2 regions of the Ruegeria sp. CE12 genome follow, and region 1 is predicted to be linked to the other one. Evidence: riboswitches for the same ligand, from Rfam matches in the RefSeq annotation. Region 1 holds a riboswitch; the other holds the start of a gene.

Region 1 (4,115 bases):
GTCTTGAGCAGCGCGTTGAATGCACTGGTCGAGAGCATGTGAACTTCGTCGATGATGTAAATCTTGTAGCGAGCACTGGCGGCGCGGTAGCGTACGCTGTCGATGATTTCCCGGATATCATTGACGCCGGTCCGACTTGCGGCGTCCATTTCCATCACGTCGACATGGCGGCCTTCCATGATCGCAACGCAATGTTCGCATTTCCCGCAAGGTTCAGTCGTCGGTCCGCCATTGCCATCGGGACCAATACAGTTCATGCCCTTTGCAATGATCCGCGCGGTGGTCGTTTTGCCCGTTCCGCGAATGCCGGTCATGATAAAGGCCTGCGCGATCCGGTCGGCCTCGAACGCGTTTTTCAGCGTGCGCACCATGGCATCCTGGCCGACGAGATCAGCAAAGGTTTCCGGGCGGTATTTTCGGGCTAGAACCTGATAGGCGGGGCTGGGTGTGTCGGTCATGTCTGCTCTGGCGGATTCGTATCAAGGATGCAGCGTAGTTGTCCCCGCGGCTTACGTCCACAGCGCACAGGCACGAATTTCGTTTGGGAATACCAGCCGATGCGCATAAGCTGGCCGGACCGATTTCGAAAAACTGAGTTCTGTTGCATGCCATTTCTTGGGAGGAGTAATTTGTGTCTCAGCTGGTGATCTATGCCCTGCAGGTTGGAAATGGTACGCTCGCGCTGACGTCGATACCCGGCAAAGATGGTGACTATTCCGGCGATTTGGACCTGATAGCGAACTGGAAGCCAGGTCTTGTCATTTCAATGACAACTGAGGCCGAGATGGTGCAGCTCGGCGCAGGTGATTTCGGCAGCGATATTCAAAGCCGGGCTAGTCGATGGGCGCATTTGCCCGTGACCGACTTCGGTGCGCCGTCACCAGAAATCAATGAGCTGTGGACTGAGACCAGCGCAGCAGCTCGACATGCACTCTCGGGCGGAGGACGGGTACTGGTTCATTGCCGCGGTGGCTGCGGACGATCGGGGATGATTGTGCTTCGACTGATGATCGAATGCGGTGAAAGACCCGAAAACGCACTCCAGAGGTTACGCAAGGTGCGGCCATGTGCAGTTGAAACTGATGATCAGCTAAACTGGGCGATATCGGCAGCTCAGCCGCAGCTCGAGCACTGAATCATGCAGCCGCGTGCTGGCTGATATCGACATTTTGCCTTGGAACGAGCGCATTGGCCTCAAGTAGCGCATATGGTGGACTGGAAAGAATGCTGGAAGGCAAAGCGGTGTTTGCTGAGCCAAACATCATGTCTGCATATTCATCCAGCGCGTTGGTCTCGACGGACATATCTGAACCGCAAAAAAACCTGATCTGATCAGGTCCCGCGCGAAAGCGGGCGGTGCAACCATCCGGGCAATGGGTCAGCTCGCTGCTGCCTTCGATTTCGAATTCTCGCGTCGCTACTGGTCCAGCTGTTGTCATGGCCTGCGCCATTGCACGGGCCATTCTGGCCAGTGCGGGGCAGGTTTTGCCTGTCCGTTGGCAAACTGTAGCTATAAATTCGTGTGTCTCGGTCTTCCAGATCATGTTGCGCCCTCCGCGCGCGAGACGGGGGCTTGGTACAGGCTGGACTACGCGATGCGGTCAGACCCTGCCCGGACACCCCGCCCGAGTTTCGGTTTCAATTCCGATGGCAGGTCTCCTGACTTGCGGGTCATCGCTTTGCCGACCTTCCCAGCCTATTGGCCAGTGGTATTTCGGCATTGCTCTCCGCCTACAGTTGCGGGGGCAGTCGCGGCATAGGTCCATTCCAACGTTTCGGGCAGGACCGCACCGTGTTCCCTTTTCATCCCGTACCAGTCCGATACGAGAACCATCGCCTAACCGCTAATGCTTGTGGTCGGCTTGAGTCAAGCTGCATTCCGCCGCGGTCAGTAAGCTTCAGAGAGCGTTGGCGGGCAGAAACCTCGGCAGGTTGCGCAATACATCCGAATTTCGACGCGCGCGGGCCAGTTGCCATCCGCCCTGAAGCATAATGAACAGTGTATCGGCGGTTTCCTGAGGATGATCGACGCCAAAGCGTTCGGCATGCCTGCGGACTTGCACAATCCAGCTTTCGTACAGGCGGTAGGCGTGATCCCTGAAAAGTTGGTTCTCCGGCCCCTCGAACAGCGTGGCGGATATAGGGCAGGTTTCCCAGCGACCGGATTTGTCAAAGAGCTTTGCGATCTTGTGGCATAGGGTTTCGACGCCATCGCGAAAGTCGCGTGCGTCTTTGAAAGAGGCCGCAATCAGTTCCAGCATTCCATCTGACGCCCAGCTTGCCGCAGCAAGGGCCAGGTCGGACTTTCCCTTTGGAAAATGATGGTAAAGCGAACCTTTGGGTGCCTGGGCCTCTGCCAGCAATTCGGACAACCCAACGCCGTTGTACCCCGAGCGCTGGAACAGCTCGGCGGCGGTCTGGATCAGGCGATCTCGGGTTGGTAGCGGACGTTTGGTCATCTTTCATCGATATTGACAGCACTAGACCAAATGGTCCAGATGGAATTATTAGACTGATTGGTCCAGACTTGGTTGGAGGATTCAATGTTGGACAGCCAGCAGAATGCGCTCATCGAGGATTTTCAGTTTCCGGCTGGTTCAGCGACGCTGTCTGCCCGTCTGTTCCTGCCTGCGACCGAGCCTGATACAGTTGTAGTTCTGAACAGCGCCACCGGCGTGCCACGCGATTACTACAGGCATTTTGCACAGTGGCTGGCTGTCGAACAGGGTATTGCCTGCCTTACATACGACTACCGCGATTTTGGCCATTCCCTTTCAGGGCGCTTGCAGGACAGCGACGTGACCATGGCCGATTGGGCTCTTGTCGATATGCCAGCGGCCCGTGCTGAGATGCGCAGAAGATTTCCGGATGCCAAGCTCTGGGTTATTGGTCATTCGGTTGGCGGGATGTTGGGTCCAGTCCAGCCGGAAATCGAACAGATCGACCGGATGATTTGTGTCTGTTCGGGACTGGTGACCGTATCCGATCATCCCTGGCCATATCGTGCATTGGCTATGTTGTTCTGGTTTGGTCACGCTCCCCTGATCGTGCGCCTGAAGGGATATCTGCCGGGTAAGTTGGTTGGTTTTGGTGCTGACCTGCCGCCAAAAGTGTATTGGCAGTGGCGAAAGTGGTGTACCGCACCTCAAAGCTATTTGCCTGAGACCGGAGTTACACTGCCCGAAGCGGATTGGTCGCGTTCAGGTGCGCCCGTCGACGTTCTTACATTTGAGGATGATGAGATGGTGCCTCCGGAGGCAGTTTGGCGACTTGCAGATGCCTACGGGCCTGCTGCCAGACGTCACCTGTTGAAGCCCGGCGATTTTGGCCTCAAGGGTGTGGGGCACATCGGGGCGTTTGCCCGTCGCAACTCTGCGGTTTGGCCCCGGTTGATTGCGTGAAGTAGGGCACCGCACGGAGGTGCCCTTTCCTTCAGAACCGTTTGCGTGATTTCTTATCCTGCATCACGGATCGCACCATTTTCCCAAAGGCTTTGTCACGTGCGCGCGACTGCGCGATTGTTTCAGAGTTACGCCGATCTTCGCGTCGCAGCTTCCTCCATCGCTCTAGACGCGCCGGGTCGAGCTCGCCGGCGCTGATGGCTTCTTGGATCGCGCAACCCGGTTCGGTTTCGTGGCTGCAATCCGCAAAGCGACAGGTTTCGGCAAGTTCGACGATATCCGAGAATACTTCATCGACCCCTTCTTGAGCATCCAGCAGACGCAGGGCGCGCATACCGGGGGTGTCGATCAGCCAACCGCCGTTACGCATCTGGTGCAGCTCGCGCGAGGTCGTCGTGTGTCGTCCATGGGCATCATCTTCACGTATCTCCGCGGTGGCTTCGTTTGCGCCAGTCATTGCGTTAGTCAGTGTGGTTTTACCTACACCTGATGAGCCGATCAGAGCCGCTGTTTGCCCTTTTGGACACCAATTCAGGACCTGTCGCACGTCATCGTCATCATGGGCATTCACTGGCACAACCGTCAGAAAGAGTGTCAGTGATTCTGCGCGTGAAACATAGTCTTTCGGATCATCGCACGTGTCTGCCTTGGTCAGCACGATCACTGGATAACAACCAGCCTGATGTGCAAGTGCCAAGTATCGTTCCAGCCGAG
Region 2 (4,115 bases), on a different contig from region 1:
GTTACGTTTTCGCCACCAGCGGCGGTGATCATCGCGTCAGGGATTGCGAACTTGCCCGCGGTAAAAGGCGCATCAGCCGGACCATCCAGCAGGAAGACGCGTGGTTTCGCCAGATCTGCGGTTTTGGCTTCGATGGCGGACAGCTGGCCCTTCCAGCCATCGACCAGAGCTTCGGCTTTGTCCTCAACATGCATGACTTTGCCCAGACGCAGAACGTCATCGAACAACAGGTCCATGCTGGCTTCGGGGCGGTCCTTGTTCAGGTGTACGCAGCTTTCGGTCAGGACCATGGTCTTGATACCGAACGGGGCCAGCGTGTCCGGAGTGACTTCGCCGCCGGGCTTCATGCCATAATACCACCCGGCAAAGAACAGATCGGGTTCTACCGCTACCAGATTTTCGACAGTGGGGTATTTCGGCGCCAGCTCGGGGATGTCACCGCGCAGCGTGTCGAATTCCGGGCTGGTCTTGTACCATCCGGTGATACCGGTCAGACCAACGATCTTGTCCTGCAGGCCAAGCGCAAAGGCCATGTCGGTCATGTTCATGTCGTGTACGACCAACCGTTCGGGCGTTGAGTCAAAAACAAGCGGTTCGCCGCAATTGTCTACGGTGACCTCATGTGCGGCCGCACTGGTGGCGAGGCCGATGATCAGCGCCACGGGCCAGAGTTTCAGGTTCATGGAAAGCTCCTGTCAGTTTGTAAGCTTGGTTTTTCGGATGTCGAGTGCGGGGATCACCCGGTCTTCGTGTTGAAAACACAGGTATTCGACGCCAAAGGTTTCGCGCACGCGCTGTGGCGTCAGGATGTTGCTGACCGGTCCAAAACCCGTCAGTCGGGTGGATTTCATCAACGCAACATGGGTGGCGAATTCTGGTATCATGACCAGGTCGTGGACGATCATGACCACGGTGATACCAAGATCGGCGACCAGCGAGAGCATGCGCCCCTTGGCGTCGGGATCCAGATGGTTGGTGGGTTCGTCCAGAAACAGCAGCGACGGGTTTTGGGCCAAAGCGCGCGCAATATGCGCGCGCTGACGCTCGCCTCCGGACAGGGTCGACATCTGCTTGCCTGCCAGATGATGCAGCTCGGTCAGGTCAAATATCCTGTCCAATGCCTGTTTATGTTCATCTGCAGATCGGTCGCCTTTGATGGGAATCTGCCCCAAGGCAACGTAATCTCTCAGTCGTAACCGTCCATCGGGCAACTCTTGTTGGCTTACAACAGCGATGGTCCGGGCGCGATCCTGAGGCGATAGCGATCGCAGGCTTTGACCGCGTATCAGTACATCCCCGAGCGCGATGGTTTCGACACCACATAGCAAGTTCAGCAGGGTGGTTTTGCCTGCGCCGTTCGGGCCTGCGATGGCCAGTACTGATCCCTCGTCCAGATCAAAGGACACACCCTGCAGCAGCACATCACCGTTCAATGCATAATACTCGAGATTTTCGGCAACCAGAAATGTCATGCCTGACCTCCAGACAAGATGCGCGGCATGCGCGACAAGGTTTTGGTGTAAAGGGCAGAGGGTCTGTCCGTAGCATTGGTCCAGCCGTCAGCGCTGTCCTGATATTGCCAGGCAAACGCGGCCAGCGCTTCAATGTCCTGCGCTGAACTAATGCGACCGAACAGGTATTGCGCTTTGTCCGCTGCCTGAAAGCCAACAGTCGTAGGATGTGAACAGCCAGCCATGCAGGAAACCCCTCGGATGGCGAAGCAGGACGGAAGCTTATCCGCAATCGCCGCTCGAAGCGCATCGGCACTGTCCGAGCCCTGACAGGTCTCGCAAATCAACAGGAAATGATCAGAGTTTTCTGGCATTACGCGCTCCACTTACTGTCAATCTGAATAATTAGCAATGTAATAACGTAACATAAAATTCACTGCAGGGCGTGTTTGCGAAGCGCCACCGTTGCCAATTCTGAAAACACAAAACGAAGGGTTCAGTTGCTTCCGGCATGGTCCGCTCCACTTGTTGCCAAGTGCGGACAGAAGGTGCCGTTTATGTACACACGCAGATTACGCGCCATCAAAGCCTCCTTCCAGGACGCCCCGCCCCGGGTTGGTTAAACATCTGATGGCAGGTCTCCTGACTTGCGGGTCTATGCTTGGCCAACCTTCCCGGCCTTTGGGCCAGTGGTCTTTTGGCTTCGCTCTCCGCCTACAGTTGCGGGGGCAGTCACGGCATTGGTACGCAGAACGCACCGCACCGTATTCCCATTTTCATCCCTCGGGCAAACCGTCGGGAACCATCTCGTGTCAGCTAGTCTGGTGTCGATAGCGTTGTCAAGCGCCAGCTGAAGGCTTGGTCAACGCGGGGATAGGTTTTTACTTCACGGCCCGAAGCATCGGCCGACGGGAGGTGTCGCCGCGTCTGTCGTTACCGGTCGGAAAGCGATTGGCAAGCGTCAGACCAGCCTGAATCAGATGGGCATCCGGATAGCCGCCGGTAACAAGGTTGACGGCATCGCGCGCTTCGGGCGTGTTGTCGCGCCGCATGTGATGCAGCATCTTCATCAGCGCAAGCTCATCGCATGTCAGTGACCCACGCTGTTCAAGGCAAAGCGGGTCGTTGAAGGCCAACCCCGCCGGGCGGCAATGCAACGTGACCTTGACGATTTTATAGATCAGATGAGCGATGTTCAGGCCCTGATCAACGCCCCAGCGTTCGATGGCCGTGGAATAGGCGTGTTGCCACGATTGCGTATCGGAATCGGCAAAACTGAGGATGAAGTGTCGCATAACAGGCAACAGTCCCAGCTCAAAATCATCGAAGTCTGGTCTGCCCGCAGCTGGTCTGTCGCCGTTTGATCCATAGACTGAAAAGCTCATGCGCGCTTCCTTTCAGAATTTGGGGAATGCGCCGACAGGCTGAGCACGTTTTCTGGCAGCTCATCTGCGGTCAGCTCTGTTTCCGGGCGGGGTGCGGTGGCATGTGCAGGGAACCGCAGGTCGGCTTCGATGGCCTCGCGGAGTTTCGGTTTCAATGCACATCCATGTCGGCTGGCAACAGCATCCATGGCCAGCAGGTCAGCAAGCGATTTTGTCATTATCTGGTTGTCTCTTGGTCAGCGTCGGGCAGGGCGGTGACCGGGCGTGAATCCAGAGAATCTGACTAGGTCGGTATTTAACTGACAAAAATAATCGGGAAAAGCAATGAGGAAAAGACGGACCGGTTGCGACGGCCCGTCTTCCGGCGGGAAAACCCGCCTTCCAAGGCGAAAGCCAACCCTGCGAACCCGAGTCAGCTAACTGATGGGGTTATCAGCCGCCGTTGGAATTCGCGAGCGCAGGCTGGGCAAAGTCGTTTGCCTCAGGGGTAAGATCCTGCGCGCCGGTGCCCGGCATCAGTTCGAAGCCAAGATCGAACTGATCAAGTGTCGAGGCCAGTTGTGCTACGATCTCGGTATCGCCTTCAGATTTGGCGGTTCCATCTGCCAGCATGTCGGTCAGCTTACGTTCGCCGGTCATGACCTTTTCCAGATCAGCGCGGTTCAGGCTGATCGACAGGTCGGCGTTTTCCGCAGTCTGATCAACGATATGGGTCAGGGTGGCGTTGCTCATTTCAACCACAATGTTCTCATCGCGATCGGGAATCGACAGGTTGATGGTGAACTCCATGTTTGCCGCTTTTTCGCTGTTGACGCGGATGCCGAGGAAATCCAGCCACATGGTGGTTTGCATCGCCTTGATCGTATCCGGACCGGTGGTTTCGATGGTGGCACCCTGTGGGATACCGTTGCGCAGTTCATAGGCCGCGCCCAGGAATGAGTTGCGGACCGACGGGCTTTCCTTCTGGTACCCGATCTGCTCGAACGCGTCGGCCAGCAGGTCCTTGGCAGCCTGGTTCTGCGGTTCGGCATAAACCAGTTTGTTGAGGATCTCGGTCGCCTCCAAATACTTGCCGGCATCGACCAGTTCTTGCCCTTTCGCCATGATCGGTTCGGCACCGCCCATCATCTCGACAAACAACGGAGCACTGTCTTCAGGCGAAAGCGGTGTCAGCGTGGTCGGGTTAGCATCCCAATACCCCAGATAGCGGTTGATAACCGCGCGGCTGTTATGCTCGACCGAACCGTGGTAGCTGCGCGCCGCCCATTGCTGTTGCAGA

What was found. Region 1 has a riboswitch for cobalamin ahead of ACR0IO_RS22115 (hypothetical protein). Riboswitches for the same ligand answer to the same signal wherever they lie in the genome.
Region 2: linked by a shared signal. The riboswitch ahead of ACR0IO_RS12560 (DUF1636 family protein) and the one ahead of ACR0IO_RS22115 (hypothetical protein) in region 1 are both predicted to bind cobalamin.

The regions. Positions count from the first base shown of each region.
Region 1 covers NZ_JBQFRS010000017.1:8,896-13,010, forward strand. The annotation lists gene ACR0IO_RS22105 (DNA polymerase III subunit gamma/tau) at 1-458, opposite strand, end outside; gene ACR0IO_RS22110 (protein-tyrosine phosphatase family protein) at 632-1,135, shown strand; gene ACR0IO_RS22115 (hypothetical protein) at 1,137-1,544, opposite strand; cobalamin riboswitch at 1,633-1,850, opposite strand; gene ACR0IO_RS22120 (TetR/AcrR family transcriptional regulator) at 1,899-2,459, opposite strand; gene ACR0IO_RS22125 (alpha/beta hydrolase family protein) at 2,544-3,401, shown strand; gene rsgA (ribosome small subunit-dependent GTPase A) at 3,433-4,115, opposite strand, start outside.
Region 2 covers NZ_JBQFRS010000004.1:333,680-337,794, reverse strand. The annotation lists gene ACR0IO_RS12570 (ABC transporter substrate-binding protein) at 1-683, opposite strand, end outside; gene ACR0IO_RS12565 (ABC transporter ATP-binding protein) at 696-1,472, opposite strand; gene ACR0IO_RS12560 (DUF1636 family protein) at 1,469-1,825, opposite strand; cobalamin riboswitch at 2,067-2,273, opposite strand; gene ACR0IO_RS12555 (hypothetical protein) at 2,333-2,836, opposite strand; gene ACR0IO_RS12550 (hypothetical protein) at 2,833-3,054, opposite strand; gene ACR0IO_RS12545 (alkyl/aryl-sulfatase) at 3,269-4,115, opposite strand, start outside.